Regions from separate parts of the Desulfovectis peckii genome, predicted to be linked through region 1. Evidence: a T-box and tRNA genes for the amino acid it is inferred to sense, from the RefSeq annotation. Region 1 holds a T-box; the other holds one or more tRNA genes.
The links. The T-box of region 1 lies ahead of ileS (isoleucine--tRNA ligase). A T-box ahead of a tRNA ligase gene usually reads a tRNA of that ligase, here a tRNA-Ile.

Region 1 (7,775 bases):
AAATTATGAACGGCATGATATACCACATGGAATTCATAATTATCATAAGCTTTGATTGCTTTTTCAATCAATCTATGCAGCCGCAGCAGCGCCCAACGGTCAAGTTCATTTAATTCTTGATAGGGCAGGCTGTCTGCTGTCGGATCAAAATCGTTTAAATTGCCCAGTAAAAAGCGGGCGGTATTGCGTATTTTACGATAGGCTTCGGACATTTGTTTTAAAATATTATGTGATACTACCAGATCACTGCGGTAATCTGCCGAAGACACCCACAATCGCAATATATCCGCACCCATTTGGTCAATAATTTTTAACGGATCTACTACGTTGCCCAATGATTTGGACATTTTACGCCCTTTTTCATCAACGGTAAAGCCGTGGGTCAATACCGCTTTGTACGGCGGCTCACCGAAAACAGCCACTGATGTGGATAAAGACGAGTTAAACCAACCGCGGTGCTGGTCACTGCCTTCTAAGTAAAGGTCAGCCGGCCAGCGCAACTCCGGCCATAGTTCCGGTTGCATGAGAACACCGACGTGGCTGCTGCCGGAATCAAACCAAACGTCCATGATATCTTTTTCTTTCTTGAATTTGCTGCCGCCGCATTCACTGCAGGTAATTCCTTCCGGCAGCAAATCTTTAACATCCATGGCAAACCAAGCATCAGAACCATGTTCGGCAAATATCTTTTCTAAATGGGTAATGGTTTCTTCATTAATCACTTCCTTGCCGCAGTCCTCACAGTAAAAAATAGGAATCGGCACGCCCCAGGTACGCTGCCGGGAAATGCACCAGTCGCTGCGGCCTTCAATCATATTATAAATGCGCTCTTCACCCCAAGAGGGAATGAATTTGATTTTGTTGCGGATGGCATCCAGTGCTTGCTGACGAAAGCCTTCCACCGATGCAAACCACTGCTCAGTGGCCCGGTAAAAAATCGGCTGTTTGCAGCGCCAGCAGTGGGGGTAAGAGTGCTTAATTTTGTCCACATGCACCATTAAACCTTGTGCTTTTATTTCATCTATTATCGGCTGATTGGCATCCCAAATTTTCCGGCCGGCAAAGATACCTGCCTCTTCAGTGAAAACACCGCGATTGTTCACCGGAGCAATCACCGGCAGATTGTACTGTTTGCCAACTTCAAAGTCTTCTACCCCGTGTCCGGGAGCGGTGTGAACACAGCCGGTACCGGCATCAGTGGTAACATGTTCTCCCAAGATCAGCAGTGAGTCGCGATCGAGAAAGGGGTGTTTGCAAACCACTTTATCTAATTGTTCACCTTTAAATTCTTTTAAAATCTTTGGGTTTTCCAGCCCGGTAGCCTCAAGATAACTTTCCAGCAAATCCTTGCCTAAAAGCTGTTTTTCCTCACCAAACTGCACCAGTACATACTCCAGTTCAGGATGCAGTGAAATGGCCACGTTTGCCGGAATAGTCCAAGGAGTGGTTGTCCAAATAACCACATAGGTGTTTTCTTCCGGCAGCAGTCCTTTGCCGTCTTTAACCGGGAACTTTACATAAATAGACGGCGATTCTTTATCGTAATATTCCACTTCTGCTTCCGCCAGTGCGGTTTCACAAGTGGCGCACCAATAAACCGGTTTTAGGCCTTTATAGATATAGCCTTTTTTAGCCATTTCGCCAAAAACTCTTATTTGTTTAGCTTCAAACTTAGGGTACAGGGTAAGATAGGGATTTTCCCAATCGCCGCGCACACCTAAGCGCTTAAATTCTTCTCTTTGAATGTCGACAAATTTTAAAGCATAATCGCGGCATTGTTTGCGGAAACTCACCGGGTCAATTTCATGACGGTTAATTTTTAAATTTTTAATCGCCTGCTGTTCAATCGGCAGCCCGTGAGTATCCCAACCGGGAACGTAAGGAGCATCGTAACCGGCCATGGAATGGTATTTAACGATGATATCTTTTAACACTTTGTTTAAAACGTGGCCCAAGTGAATATGCCCATTGGCATAAGGAGGCCCGTCATGCAGTACAAATTTAGGACGTCCTTTGTTTTTTTCCTGCACCAGTTGATAAACGTTAATTTCTTCCCACCATTTTAAAATTTCCGGTTCTCTTTTTGGCAGGTTACCCCGCATTGGAAAGTCGGTCTTAGGCAAGTTTAAGGTTTTGCCGTAGTCCATAACTATAATCCACCTCTTTTATTAAAATGAGTAACTGGCAATAAATAAAAAAACCGCCCCTCAAGGGACGGATCTGTTCCGCGGTACCACCCTTGTGAAGCAAACAGAGAACTGTCTGCATCACTCTTCACCGTTAACGTCGGTGTCACCGTCAGCGACCTACTGGCTAAAATAAGCGTTCGATCGTGAACCTCCCGGATGATCTTCAACAGTGCAATGTGCTTGGCTTCCACCGCCTTCCAAGCTCGCTGTGACATTTACCCCACTGTTTACTGTTCCGATCATAGGTTTTGCCTATTTTTAAAATTAACTACTACATTATACAAAATTCAGCGGTAATGGTCAACTTTTGCCGATGCTCTGATAGCGTCAAGATACTATGGGTTTTTTAAAGAAAAAAGTATTCCTCTGTTTACCTTCCAGCCTTAAGCGTAACTTATTGACTTAAGTAACTGGGAAGTACCAGTTCTTTTACCAATATTCAAAATAGTTATGTTACCGATGGTTTCGTGCGATCCGGCAAGCTTTCGTTTTCTGATAATTTCTTGGTCTATTTTTACCTTCCTTGCTTCATTTATGGCTGTTTTCTTTCTTTTTATAAACAATTCATATACATTACCACCATTTGCTACAAAAACTCTTAATCTGGCCATCTGGTCTACACCTGTTTTACTCCAAGCCAAGGGCCTTGAACTTAACCTAGACGACAAAATATGGCTAACATGGCCTTCTGCACTGCAGCCAACATAATCCGCATCATATTGCCGCATTATACCTTCCCAGTTGCCCAGTATGTACCTTCTTGCTTCCTGCACCGCCCTTCTCTTTGTTTCCGGTTCGGTTGCACAAATGATTGCCTTAAATAACTCTTTTACGCTATCCTTGTCTCCCGCATTTATATAATCCCACATAATTGGTGTGGTGTAGCTCATATGTGCTGTAGCTTGTGTTACATACTTTGATAAGTGGTAACGGTCCAACACATAGATGCTTCCCTTTATCCAGCCTAGTCCATTCTTTATCCAAGGTGCCCCATCCCCTGATAGGTATATCTTTTCTATAGCATCCATGTCATAAGCCTTATCTATATAGTCTAAAACTTCTACCCATAATTCATCAGTGTTTGTATAAACACCACTAAAATATCTTGCATTCAATAGTTTCCAGCGATCTTTACCAATCCTTTTTCTGCCCTCATGCACATATACAAGCTTTGGCTCTATATAACCTCCGTTCTGAAGCGCCACATGATCTTCATCTGCTTCTATGTAGAGTACCTTTACAGTCTTTTTAGCTTGTTTAATCTCTACTAAATTATTTTCGACACGCCCAAGCTCACGTATACTGTTCATTACTGTCTGTGATGTTAGAGTTACTGCTTCAGAAACTTTTTCTCCGCTTTTGCTGTAAGGCATATATACTGCTTCTTCTATCAGTTTTGCCTTCAGCGAAGCGTCTAGCTTGTCATGGGCTGATATGCCCACTGCCTCATCCGACAAGTAGCTATATTCACCTGTATTTTTGTTCCTGTAATATGTTCTTTTATACCTGACTTCGCCAAATATTGTAGCAAGAGTCTTTTTAGCTGCTTTTTCTTTTACTGTCCAGCACCGTTTACGTTCTTTGCTGTTTTTATATACCTGATCTACTGTTTCCAAGGCTTCAGCAACTAAGGTTACTCCAACTTCATCCAACGTCTTCTTAATAGCGAGAATGAACTCGGATATATCTTTTCCTTCTCTTATTAGGTTTTCTAGCTCTTTTTCAAAACTACCAATGATTTTTTGTACTATTTCCTGTATAATTGATTCCATAAGAGTATCTCCTTTTCTGTGGTTGTTGTGTTTCTTGGCAAATTCATGATATCACAGAGGAGATACTCTTTTCTTTTATTTTGTGGTTTTTCCCAAAGTAATTTTACGCTAACCGATGCTCTTTTGCATATCATAGGGGCAAAGCTTCATAAAAAGCGCTATATCGACAGCAGTTTTTTAGCCTGAGCGGTATTTATGCCGTTAATGCGCACGGTTTTGCTGCGCCCTTTTAAGCCGGATATTATCTCTACCTGGCTTTTGGCGACTTTAAACACCTTCGCTAAATACTGCTGTAATTCCTTATTAGCCTCACCGTCAACGGGAGGTGCAGTAAGTTTAATTTTTAAGGCATCTCCCATCAGGCCGCAAATTTGGTTTTTCACTGATCGCGGCTGCACTCTGACTTTAATTGTCACCGCATTATTTTCTTCTTTAATGTCTAACAAATTACCCCCTCCGAATTATACCGCTTCTTTTTTTGCTGCTTCATTTTTTTCTTCCTCAGCCGCCTCAATGTCAATCGGATGGCTGTTTTCTTCACTGTTTAACAAATCAAGTTGGGCTTCTAGGAAACTGCGCAGTTGTGTCCGATACACCAGGGTTTGTTTTTGTATTTGCCGGCATTGCTCCATCAGCTCTTTTACTTTTTCTTCCGCTTCAGCGATCATCCTTTTGCTTTCCAACTCCGCATCTTGCATAATTTTTTCCGCCCGTTGATAAGCATCTTTCATCATTACTTGAATTTCTTTGTCTGTGTTTTCTTTTAATTCTTGAGCGTTTTTTTGAGCCATGATCATGGTGTTTTTCAGTACTTCTTCCAGTTCGCGGTACTGTGCATGCCGTTCTTCACTTTGTTTCAGCTTTTCTTTCAGCAGATGATTTTCTTGCAATAGCCTTTCAACGGTATCGGCAACTTCTTCGATAAAATTGTCTATTTCTCGTTCATCATAACCGCGAAATCCCTTTTTAAATTCTTTCTGCCTGATATCCAGCGGAGTTAACACGCGCGCTCCACCTCCAAATTTAACGGACACTAAATATATCTGTGCAATTCCACTGCCACCCGACCCTTTTTAGTCAAGCCGGTGACTGCGGCCACTTTAACCCGACCGCGTCCACGCATGGAAAGCATATCTCCTTCTTTAACTACAGCCGCAGGATTTGTATTGGGGCACCAGTTGACGCTTAAGCGCTCAGCCTTGATTTCCCTGACCAGTTTGCTGCGGGAAGTACCGTATCCGGCAGCGGCAACGGCATCTAAACGCATTGATGCCACTGTAGCTTTAATTACCTTAATGGCAGGTTTCGGAGGGATAAGCTCTTCACGAGTAATTTCATTTACCGTTACCCTTACTTTACCGATTTTGCTTAAATTGGCCACAATGTAAGGAGCAACATCCACATCGGTTACCACCTGAGCTCCCCCGGTATTGACAATGATATCCCCCAACTTGTCCCTTTTAATACCTAAACCCATCAGTGAACCTAAATAATCACGATGGGTTACCGAAACCAGCTTAAAATTGCCGCTAATTTGTAAAAAAGTAAGCCGAGAGTCAACCTGCTCAGCAGTGAGATAATCCGGAAAAACCAATATTCGGGTACGCTCGGCATCAGCATAGCCGCCGTCAGCAGCAACTTCTAAATTTGGTATTCGCTTTAAGTTGGAAAGCACCAAACCGGCATGGTAGGGATCGTAAAAATCAGTAACCAGCGGCTGGTAATTTTTTAATACTATTTCTGCTATGTCTAATGCTCTTGCTAAAATTGCTTTTTCTTCGCCGCTGTATTTATCAAGAACTCTTTCCCGATTAATTAAAGACATTTAAAATATCAGCCTCACCAGCGGTAGTACAATCCAGTATTGAATAATGCCTAAAACAAAGAAGGCGACAATCGGCGAAAAGTCAAGCATGCCGACAGGCGGAATAAAGCGCCGAAAGATGCTTAAATAAGGTTCAGAAAGATCATAAATAAACCTGATCACCGGATTGTAAGGATTGTGCCGGACAAAAGATAAAATAATTCTAGCCAGTAAAATAAACTTGTAAACTTCAAAGGCCACATTGACTAAATCATAAATGATATACATTAATTCACCTCAATAATTTTTAGCTTTTTAAAAATTTATGAATGAAAGATCGATAAAATACTGCTTTTTTCTTTAACCTGTTCCTTTAATTCGTTGGCAATTTCCACATTACTCGGTACACATAAGAAAATATTTTTACCTACTTTTTGAATATTGCCGTCTAAAGCATACGTAACACCGCTCATAAAGTCAACAACGCGGCGGGCTAGATCGGCATCTGCCTCTTCCAAGTTAATAACAACCGGCCGCCGGTTCTTTAAATTATCGGCAATGGCTTGTACTTCTTCATAGGACTTAGGTTCTACCAGCACTACCTGCATCTGCCGTTGCGTATGCAGGCTTACCACCGTACCGCGGCGCTGTTTGAGGGTATTTTTGCTCTCTTCTAAGCTCTGTTCAAGTTCTTCTTCCGGCACTTCTTCATCCAAGCCAATAATACCCATCATTTTATCCAGAAACTTTTTATTACCCACCACCGACCCCCCTTTTATTTAAATAAAATAATCTTTAAAAATTAATGGGTGGTTATGCACGGAAAATAGCTGAGCCAATTCTTACCAAATCGGCCCCTTCTTCTACCGCTACTTCAAAATCATTGGTCATTCCCATGGAAAGCAGTTGGATATGCGGCCATTTTTCCTGCAACCGTTCTCTCATTAACCGCAGTTTTCTAAATATCCAACGTGTATCTTCCGGATTGGCAACCAGCGGCGCCATAGTCATTAAACCTTTGATGTTCACATTGGGCAGGCGAGAGGCATCGATAATAAAATCTTCCACTTCTGCGGGAGCCAACCCGTGTTTTGATTCTTCCCCCGAAATGTTTACCTGAACCAACAGGTTTGGCGCCACGCCTTTTTTTACCGCCTGCTTGCTAATGGTTTCGGCCAGCGACCAGCGATCCAGGGAATGAATCATAAAAACCTTATCAATAATGTATTTTACTTTATTGGTCTGTAAATGACCAATCATGTGCCACTTTACCTGGGTAAAATTGTCTGCCTTTTCAGTCAGCTCTTGCACTCGGTTTTCACCCAAATCAACAACACCGGCATTCACCGCCACGGATATTTTATCCAGCGGCACTGTTTTGGTAACCGCAACCAACCTGACACTTCCCGGCTGACGACCGCTACGCACTTCTGCTTCTTTAATTCTGCGATACACTGATTGCAAGTTAGCTAGAATATCAGCCAACAACATCGCTCCCTGTTTTATAGTAATTATACTACAATTGCTCACCGTCACTTACCAAATGCGGATTGATGATATAGCGTATGCCGTCATTTAAACGTTCACTTTTAACGGCAGCCTTGTTTTTTAAAACTCCCGCTATTTCTACCGGAACCCACATTGCCCTTCGCTTGTACACTATAAACAGGCCGGGCTGATTATTTTTGTAAACCAGCGAATCAGCCGCTACCAACAATCCGCTTAGTTCTTCCAGCACCAGTGTCAGTTCAACATTCCGCCGGTGAATTAAACTGTCCGGATAATTGGCGGCAGACAGCACAATCTGTAGCGGCCGGCTTTTTACTGCCTGCACCACTTGAGCATCAAACCGGCTGTCTTGATAGTTTAACTTAACGGTGCTGCCGCTGTCCAAAAGTTTAGCGGGAAGGTGCTCTTCCGTACTCAGATAAATCAATAACCGCTGTAAGTTATCTATCAGTTTACCTATTGCTTGGCCTTTTTCTGTTATATTATCATCTTTTATATTTG
Region 2 (7,775 bases), 140 kb from region 1:
GAAGCAATTAACGCTATGGCTTTTAATGCTTGTTGCCAACAGTATTATTTATGAATTAGGCCGGGGTATAAGCTATCTGAAAGGGCAAGGGGTTTTTTGGCTAGTCAACACGTTAGTAAAGAACTTTGAAATTACCGGAATTAAGGTCGTGGTTAAAGAAGTCGATGACAGCGCTTTTATTTACATTACCGAAAGAATTGAAGTGACCGGAAAAGACTTTACCTGGAAATAAGTAAAGCGTTTAGAAAATTCAAAAATTAATTGTGAGATATGCAGGAATTAAATGTGAAAAAAAGAATAAATATACACGCAGCAATTTAAGGTTACTTCAATTATGGGGTGAGAACAATGATGGGGAAATTAACCGAGTCCAGCCAGCCAGAAAAAATATTAATTGTTGATGACATGCTAATACATTTAGAAACAGCCAAATTATACCTGGAAAAAGCAGGGTTTACAGTAAGCTGTGCATTAGATGCCGAAAGGGCTTGGCAATTAGTTTGTTGTGAACAGCCGGATTTAGTGCTTTTAGATGTTATGCTGCCGGGAGAAAACGGCCTAAAAATATTAGAGAAAATAAAAAGCAGCTATCCTTCAACTTGGGTAGTGATTATGACTGCTTTCGGATCTGAAGAAATTGCTGCCCGGGCACTGCATTTGGGGGCTGTTGACTATATTCGCAAGCCGCTAAAATACAGCGAGCTGGTTGATGTAGTGAAAAAAGTGATAGCTCAGCAGCGGGAAGAGCGGAATAAAGAGCTGGAGATGCAATCTTTAAAAAATGCTTATGAAGAATTGCAGGTCAGTGCGGACTCAATTTTGCGCTGCTTATCTTCAGCGGTTATTGCGGTTGACGTTAACTTAAAGATCAGCATGATTAATCAAAAGGCGAGAGAATTGTTTAATTTGCAGGGGGATCCAATCGGTGAGTATTATTATGATGTCTTTCCGCGATATAAAAATAACAGTTTGTTGAAAAAGACGTTGGAAAATGAGAAGCCGCAGCAAATTTACGGGATAAAGTACAACGGTTTAAATAAAATTTTTGACGTCCGTACCGATGTGATTAGGGATCGTGATGGGAATAAAGTAGGAGCGGTAATCGTTTATGATGATATTACTGTTTTCTGGCAGATGGAAAAAACGCTGCGAGCCAACGAACATCAGGCGGTAATTGGTCAGATGGCGGCCGGCGTTGCTCATGAGCTAAAAAACCCGTTAACAGTAATTAAAGGTTTTGCCCAATTAATTACAGCCAGGTGCGATGAAGAAATTAAAAGTTATATGCAGGCAATGAACACTGAAATTGAAAGGATGCAAGAGGTAATTCAAAACTTTTTGCAGTTAGCCCGTCCAAAACCGCCTAATTTTGCTCCCTGCAATATTAATAAAATTATAATGGAAATGCTTCCTTTAATTAATTCTCAAACTTATGCCCGTGGTATTAAAGTGTATGTAAAAACCGACAGCAATATTCCGGAATCACTTATGGATGCAGCGCAAATTAAACAGTTGCTGTTAAACTTGGTACAAAACGCCGTGGAGGCAATCTCTGATGAGGGAGAGATCTGGCTGGAAACCAAATATTTAATTAACCGGCAAATTTGCCTACAGGTGGTGGACAGCGGCTGCGGTATTGAGCCTGATAAGTTGGACAAATTGTGCCAGCCGTTTTTTACTACTAAAGATACCGGTACCGGTTTAGGCTTAAGTATTTGTCAATCAATTGTTCAACAGCACGGCGGCAAAATAAAGGTAGACAGTAAAGCGGGTGTGGGCACCGTTTTTTCTGTTTATCTACCGGTTGACAGTGGCAAAAACTTGGAAAAGAAGGTTGTATAGATGCTTAAATTACCACAACTATTATATAAAAGCATTCGTTTTAAAGTGATGGCACTGGTTTTTTTAGTCATTGTATTATTAATGGCTAGTGTATTGTGTTTGAGTTATGTACATGAAAAGAAACATATTAACGAAGATGTTAATAAATATTTTACACTGGCAGCGGATATTATCAGTGATGATATTAAACGTTGGCTGAATAACAGAAAATATGAAGTATACACTTTGGCTGCAAACCCGCTGCTACATCAGTATGTCAATCAGTGGGTGATGGGGGAAGATTATCGACAAACCGAGGCTGAATTAGCGGAATATTGGAAAAGAATAGTTAGCCAAGGTAACATTTTTGAAGAAATTTATTTTACTGATCCGGAAGGCCGGATATGGCTGTCTTCTGAACAAAGCCGTCAAAATACCTATCGCCCGGTGGATGATTTAATTAATATTCCGCTGCAAACCGGAGAAATATATTTCAGTAATGCTTATAAGTCTACATATACCAATCAGCCCAGCGTTGCTTTTGCGCTGCCGCTGGAGGCAAAAACCGCTGCGGATGAAAGCACCGATCGTTATGTTGGTGTGCTGGTTTTTCGCATTAATATAGCAAGTGTTATTCAGCCTCTTTTAAGCTATCAGCTGAAAATGGGCGAAACCGGTGAAATTATTTTAATCGATCAAAACCGGACGGCTATTACGGATTTGCGTGCTCGACCCAATTCAGCACTGCAGTATCAACTGCAGTCACAGCCTGCTTTTAAAGTGGTCAACGGAGAAAGCGGTGTTATGCAGTGTACCGGTTACGATGGGGACGAGATGATTGCTGCTTACCGCCCAATACCGGAGGCAGGTTGGGGTTTAATTGTGCGTCAAGAATTAACCGAGTTATATGCCCCATATTGGAACAATGTGTTTAAATTTACGCTGGCTGCCTTGCTGGTTATGGCTTTAATGATGCTGGCAATATATTTTGGGTTAGAAAAATTTATTAAACCAATTACTGAAATGTCTGATATAGCTCGCGATATGGCTGGCGGTGATTTCAGCAAAAGAGTCAAGATAAAAAATAATGATGAAATAGGTGCTTTGGGTAAGGCGTTAAATACGATGGCTGTAGAATTAGGTCAACAATTTAAAATGCAAAAGAATCGAGACAAAGTGCTGCAGTCATTGGTAAGCAGTTTGGATATCCGTGACATGCTCACCGATTCTTTAACGCAAATTTGCCATGCTTTTGACTTTACTGTCGGAGTGGTATTTTTGCTGGATAAAGATCGCCAAGTGCTGGTTCCGCAAGCGACCTTTAATTCCGGGAGGGAATTATCAACTAAAAATATTAAATTAGGTGAAGGTTTGGAAGGGCAGGCTGCGGCCAGCGGTAAAGCTTATGTCATTTCTGATATTCCGAAAGACACTGATTATACAGTCAACTGGTTGGGCGGCGAGATGCTTCCCGCCTGTATCGTGCAGCTGCCGTTAATATTTAACGAGCAGGTGTTGGGGGTAATCAGTGCCGCTTCAATGCAGCAAATTAGTGAACAGCAAATGAAAGAGCTGACTAATGTTGCCGGTCAAATTTCAGTGGCGGTAAATAATGCTTTGGTTTATCAGCAGGTAGTGGATTTATCTGAGCAATTAACCGAAAGAAATGAACAATTGGCTCAACAAAATGAGGAACTTAATGCCCTGAACGAAGAGCTAACCAGTCAAACCGAAGAATTAAATGCCCTGAACGAAGAGCTAACCAGCCAAACTGAAGAATTAAATGCATTAAATGAAGAATTAATCGCTCGAACGGAAGAACTGCAGCTTGTTTCTAAAGAACTGCAGGCTAAAAATAAACAGTTAGAAACTATTAACCGCAATAAAACAAATTACTTGGCTACGCTTTCCCATGAACTGCGTGCTCCCCTCAATGCGGTAATTGGCTTTTCTGACGTGCTGTTAGATAAGGTGTTGGGAGATTTAAATCCACAGCAGGAAAAATATACCCGCGAAATATTTAACAGCGGCCAGCATTTGTTAAATCTAATTAATGATTTGCTTGATCTTTCCAGAATTGAAGCAGGTGAAATGAGATTAGATATTAAGCCAACTGAACCGGCTGCCGTTGCTCAGCAGGCAGTGGCTATGGTACAGCCGGATGTTATACGCAAACAGATTAAACTAATAAACAACATTACTCCCGATATTGCTCAGGTATGGGCTGACAGTGAACGGCTGAGGCAAGTATTTGTTAATTTACTGTCTAATGCGGTTAAATATACACCGGCAGGCGGTCAAATCACACTTGGGGCGGAAAACCTTAAAGATGCGGTTAAGTTTTGGGTAGCCGATACCGGCATCGGCATTGCACCTCAGTACCACGAATGGATATTTGAAGAATTTAAACAGGTGAATGAAAACACTGCTGATCAAACCGGCGGAGCAGGTTTGGGGTTGGCGATTACGAAAAAAATACTGAACTTACAAGGAGGCAGCATTTGGGTGGAAAGTGAAGCCGGTAGCGGAGCAACTTTTTACTTTACGCTGCCTAATCGGCCGATTAACGCTTTGGAAGAAGGTTCCGGCCATTTGCCGTCCGAAGCAATTAGGTATCTGAAAAAACCGTTAGATAAATCAAAATTAATTGCTGAGCTGAAAGAGCATAAACAACTTCCGTCCAAAACAACTGTGTTGGCAGTGGATGATGATCCGGCAGTAACGGAATATATCAGTAATATTTTGACCGGTCAGGGCTATCAGGTTATTACTGCCCCTGATGGCGAAACAGGCTGGAAGTTAGCGTTAGAGAACGAACCGGATGTGATTATCATCGATATCATAATGCCCAAGTTAAACGGTTTTGGCCTGGTAGAGAAGCTGGGAAAGCATAACTGGCAAAAGAAGCCGCAAATATTCATCTGTTCTTCCTATGATTTGAGTGCAGAACAAAAACAACTTTTAGAATCAATGCTAAAGCAATAAGAACCGGTACAATTTTGAATTTTGCATGCGTTAACAAGGGCGCGAGAATCGCTCGCGCCCTTACTTGACAAAAAAATTATTTTAATTTATAATTTAAGTTCGTTAAACTTGGGCCCATAGCTCAACGGTAGAGCATCCGGCTCATAACCGGCTGGTTCCAGGTTCGAATCCTGGTGGGCCCACCACTAAAAAACTCTTTGGTTTAGTGGACAACCAAAGAGTTTTTTGTTATTTTCACCGGCGTCAGCGATTATTCCGACTGGCCGAACAGTTATGTAGATAATTACAGATTGAAGCTGGCTAAAATCAGTCCAATGGTTAGTAGCAAGCCAAACTGGGTATTGGTTTGTGCGGTGGCTTTCATGGCCGGCATCATTTCGGGAGCTTTGGTTTTTCCTTTAAACCGGCGATAGGCGCTGTAGGCTTTGGGAGTGCTGAGCAGTACCAATAACAACCATGCAGAAGCCTGCTTAAGCAATACCAAACCTATCACCCAGCAGTAAGCAAAAATAAACATGCCGCCTAAAAAATTAATTGCCCGTGGCCGGCCAAGCAGAATGGCCAATGTGCGCCGACCGTGAGCTTTGTCACCGTCGAGGTCTCGAATGTTGTTTGACGTTAAAATCGCCCCAATCAGTACCATAAAGGGCACAGCAATCAATACGCTGCTTAAAGTAACTTTGCCGGTTTGAATAAAGAAGGAAATTATAACGATGATCCCCATAAAAAAACCGGCAAACAATTCGCCAAGGGGGCTGGCAGAGATGGGGAAGGGTCCGCCGTTATAAAGATAACCGATGCTCATGCAGATTAAACCGACCACAGCCAGCCACCAACTGCTTAATGCACAAATATACAGACCTAAAACAATGGCTATGGCATAAAAGGTTATGGCCATATTTAACACCGTTTTTTCACTGACACCGTCGCGCACAATGGTGCCGCCGATTCCTACTGAATCTTTTGTATCTAAGCCGCGTACATAGTCAAAGTATTCATTAAACATATTGGTAGCGGCCTGAATAAGAATGGATGCCAGTAGCATGGCTAAGAACAGCAGCCAATTAACCGGCCCGCTATGCAGTGCCAGTGCGGTGCCGATGCAAACGGGAACAAAAGAAGCGGTAAGAGTGTGCGGACGTAAAAGCCGCCACCAAACATCCCAGCTATTTTTATTAAAAGAGTTCATTTTAACCTTCCTCCCGTAACCTTTACTGTTTTTACTACACACCAATTTATTATAACGTAAAATAAAGCGATATTTTAAGGTAATCTGTTTTAATCTTGTCTGCTAATTTCCGTCAATCTGTTAGTGCTTTTGTTATACTATTTGAGTGTGCAAAAAATGCTTTATGGAGGGAATACAAATATATTATGAATGCCAACCGAACAACATTGGTGTTTGGCCACAAAAACCCAGATACAGATTCAGTGGCTGCAGCTATTGCTTTAGCTCGTTTAAAAAATAAATTAGGCGAAGATGCTGTACCGGTTACTTTGGGGGAAATAAACAAAGAAAGCCAGTTTGTACTGGATTACTTTGATATCGAGCGCCCGCCGGTGATTGAAAATGTAAAAACCCAGGTGAAAGATTTAAATTACGACTTAGTGGAGGGGATAACTCCGGACACTTCAATTCTAAACGCTTATAAAATTATGGAAAGCAAAGATTTAAGAACACTGCCGGTGGTAGATAAGGCGGGCGGGCTATTGGGTATTATTGCTATGAAAGATATCGCCATGGAACTGGTACGCGGTGATTTCTATAAACTAAATACTTCATTAAAGAATATAGTTAGCGACTTAAACGCAAAAATCATTGTTGACGGTGATGCTTCCGTTAGCGGTAACATTGCGGTAGTGGCTTATTACTACAAAACTGCATTAGATTGCTTAAGCAAAGACGATATTATCATTGTTGGTGACCGCTACGATATTATTGAATGTGCCATTAACCGGCAGGTAAAACTGATTATTGTTACTGATGGAAAAATACCGCCGCTAAAATACGTTACCATGGCTGAAGAGAAACAGGTACCAATAGTAACTGTGCCGCTTGATGCTTATACAACTGCTAAGTTAATTAATCAATGTAACTATGTTTCTTCAATTATGCGTGATAAAGGTGTTGTTAAATTTAACCATAATCAATACCTGGATGAAGTTAAAGAAGAAATGATTAACACTAATTATCGCAACTATCCGGTGGTAAATGATCAAAATATTCTGTTAGGTATGATTAATAAACAACACCTATTAAAACCGGCGAAAAAGCAAGTTATTTTAGTAGACCACAATGAGTACAGCCAAAGTGCCGAAGGCTTGCATGAAGCAGAAATAAAGGAAATCATTGATCACCATAAAATCGGCGATGTAGCAACCAATGCACCGGTGTATTTTCGCAATATGCCGGTGGGCAGCACCTGCACGATTATTTATCAGCTTTATAAAGAATCAAACGTAGAATTAGACCGCAGTACTGCCGGTGTGCTGTTAGCCGGAATTGTTTCTGATACACTGTTGTTTAAATCACCCACCACAACAGAGCAGGACAAAAAAGTGGCGGCAGAACTGCAGGCTATGTTAAATTTATCAGTTGAAAAATTTGCGATGGAAATGTTTAAAGTAGGCACCTCGCTGGAAGGCAGCAGCATTGAGGAAATATTTTATAAAGACTTTAAAGAATTCCATCTTGACCGTTATAAAGCGGGCATTGCCCAGGTTTTTACACTGGATATTGACAGTGTTTTTGCCCGCAAAGAACAGTTTTTAAACTTTATTAATCAAACACATAATAATAAAGAATATTACTTAACACTGCTACTGGTTACCGATATATTGAAGCAGGGCTCTTATTTGCTGTTCCAAACCAATAACAGCTCGCTGATTAGTTCTGCCTTCAATGTTCCCGCCAATCAAGGAGTATTTGTTTCCGGATTGGTTTCCCGAAAGAAGCAGGTAGTGCCCAA

Region 2: it encodes a tRNA-Ile, which carries the amino acid that the T-box ahead of ileS (isoleucine--tRNA ligase) is inferred to sense. The anticodon was not compared.

What each region holds. Positions count from the first base shown of each region.
Region 1 covers NZ_AP042409.1:1,841,319-1,849,093, forward strand. Annotated here, with positions in the region: gene ileS (isoleucine--tRNA ligase) at 1-2,147, opposite strand, end outside; T-box leader at 2,208-2,441, opposite strand; gene ACZ5NG_RS09120 (ISLre2 family transposase) at 2,573-3,961, opposite strand; gene ACZ5NG_RS09125 (DUF167 domain-containing protein) at 4,120-4,407, opposite strand; gene ACZ5NG_RS09130 (DivIVA domain-containing protein) at 4,423-4,965, opposite strand; gene ACZ5NG_RS09135 (photosystem II S4 domain protein) at 4,995-5,786, opposite strand; gene ACZ5NG_RS09140 (YggT family protein) at 5,787-6,053, opposite strand; gene ACZ5NG_RS09145 (cell division protein SepF) at 6,089-6,526, opposite strand; gene ACZ5NG_RS09150 (YggS family pyridoxal phosphate-dependent enzyme) at 6,579-7,256, opposite strand; gene ACZ5NG_RS09155 (biotin/lipoyl attachment domain-containing protein) at 7,282-7,775, opposite strand, start outside.
Region 2 covers NZ_AP042409.1:1,982,244-1,990,018, reverse strand. Annotated here, with positions in the region: gene ACZ5NG_RS09820 (DUF2179 domain-containing protein) at 1-232, shown strand, start outside; gene ACZ5NG_RS09815 (two-component system sensor histidine kinase NtrB) at 349-1,842, shown strand; gene ACZ5NG_RS09810 (ATP-binding protein) at 1,843-4,806, shown strand; tRNA gene ACZ5NG_RS09805 (tRNA-Ile) at 4,917-4,991, shown strand; gene ACZ5NG_RS09800 (1,4-dihydroxy-2-naphthoate polyprenyltransferase) at 5,090-5,995, opposite strand; gene ACZ5NG_RS09795 (putative manganese-dependent inorganic diphosphatase) at 6,181-7,775, shown strand, end outside.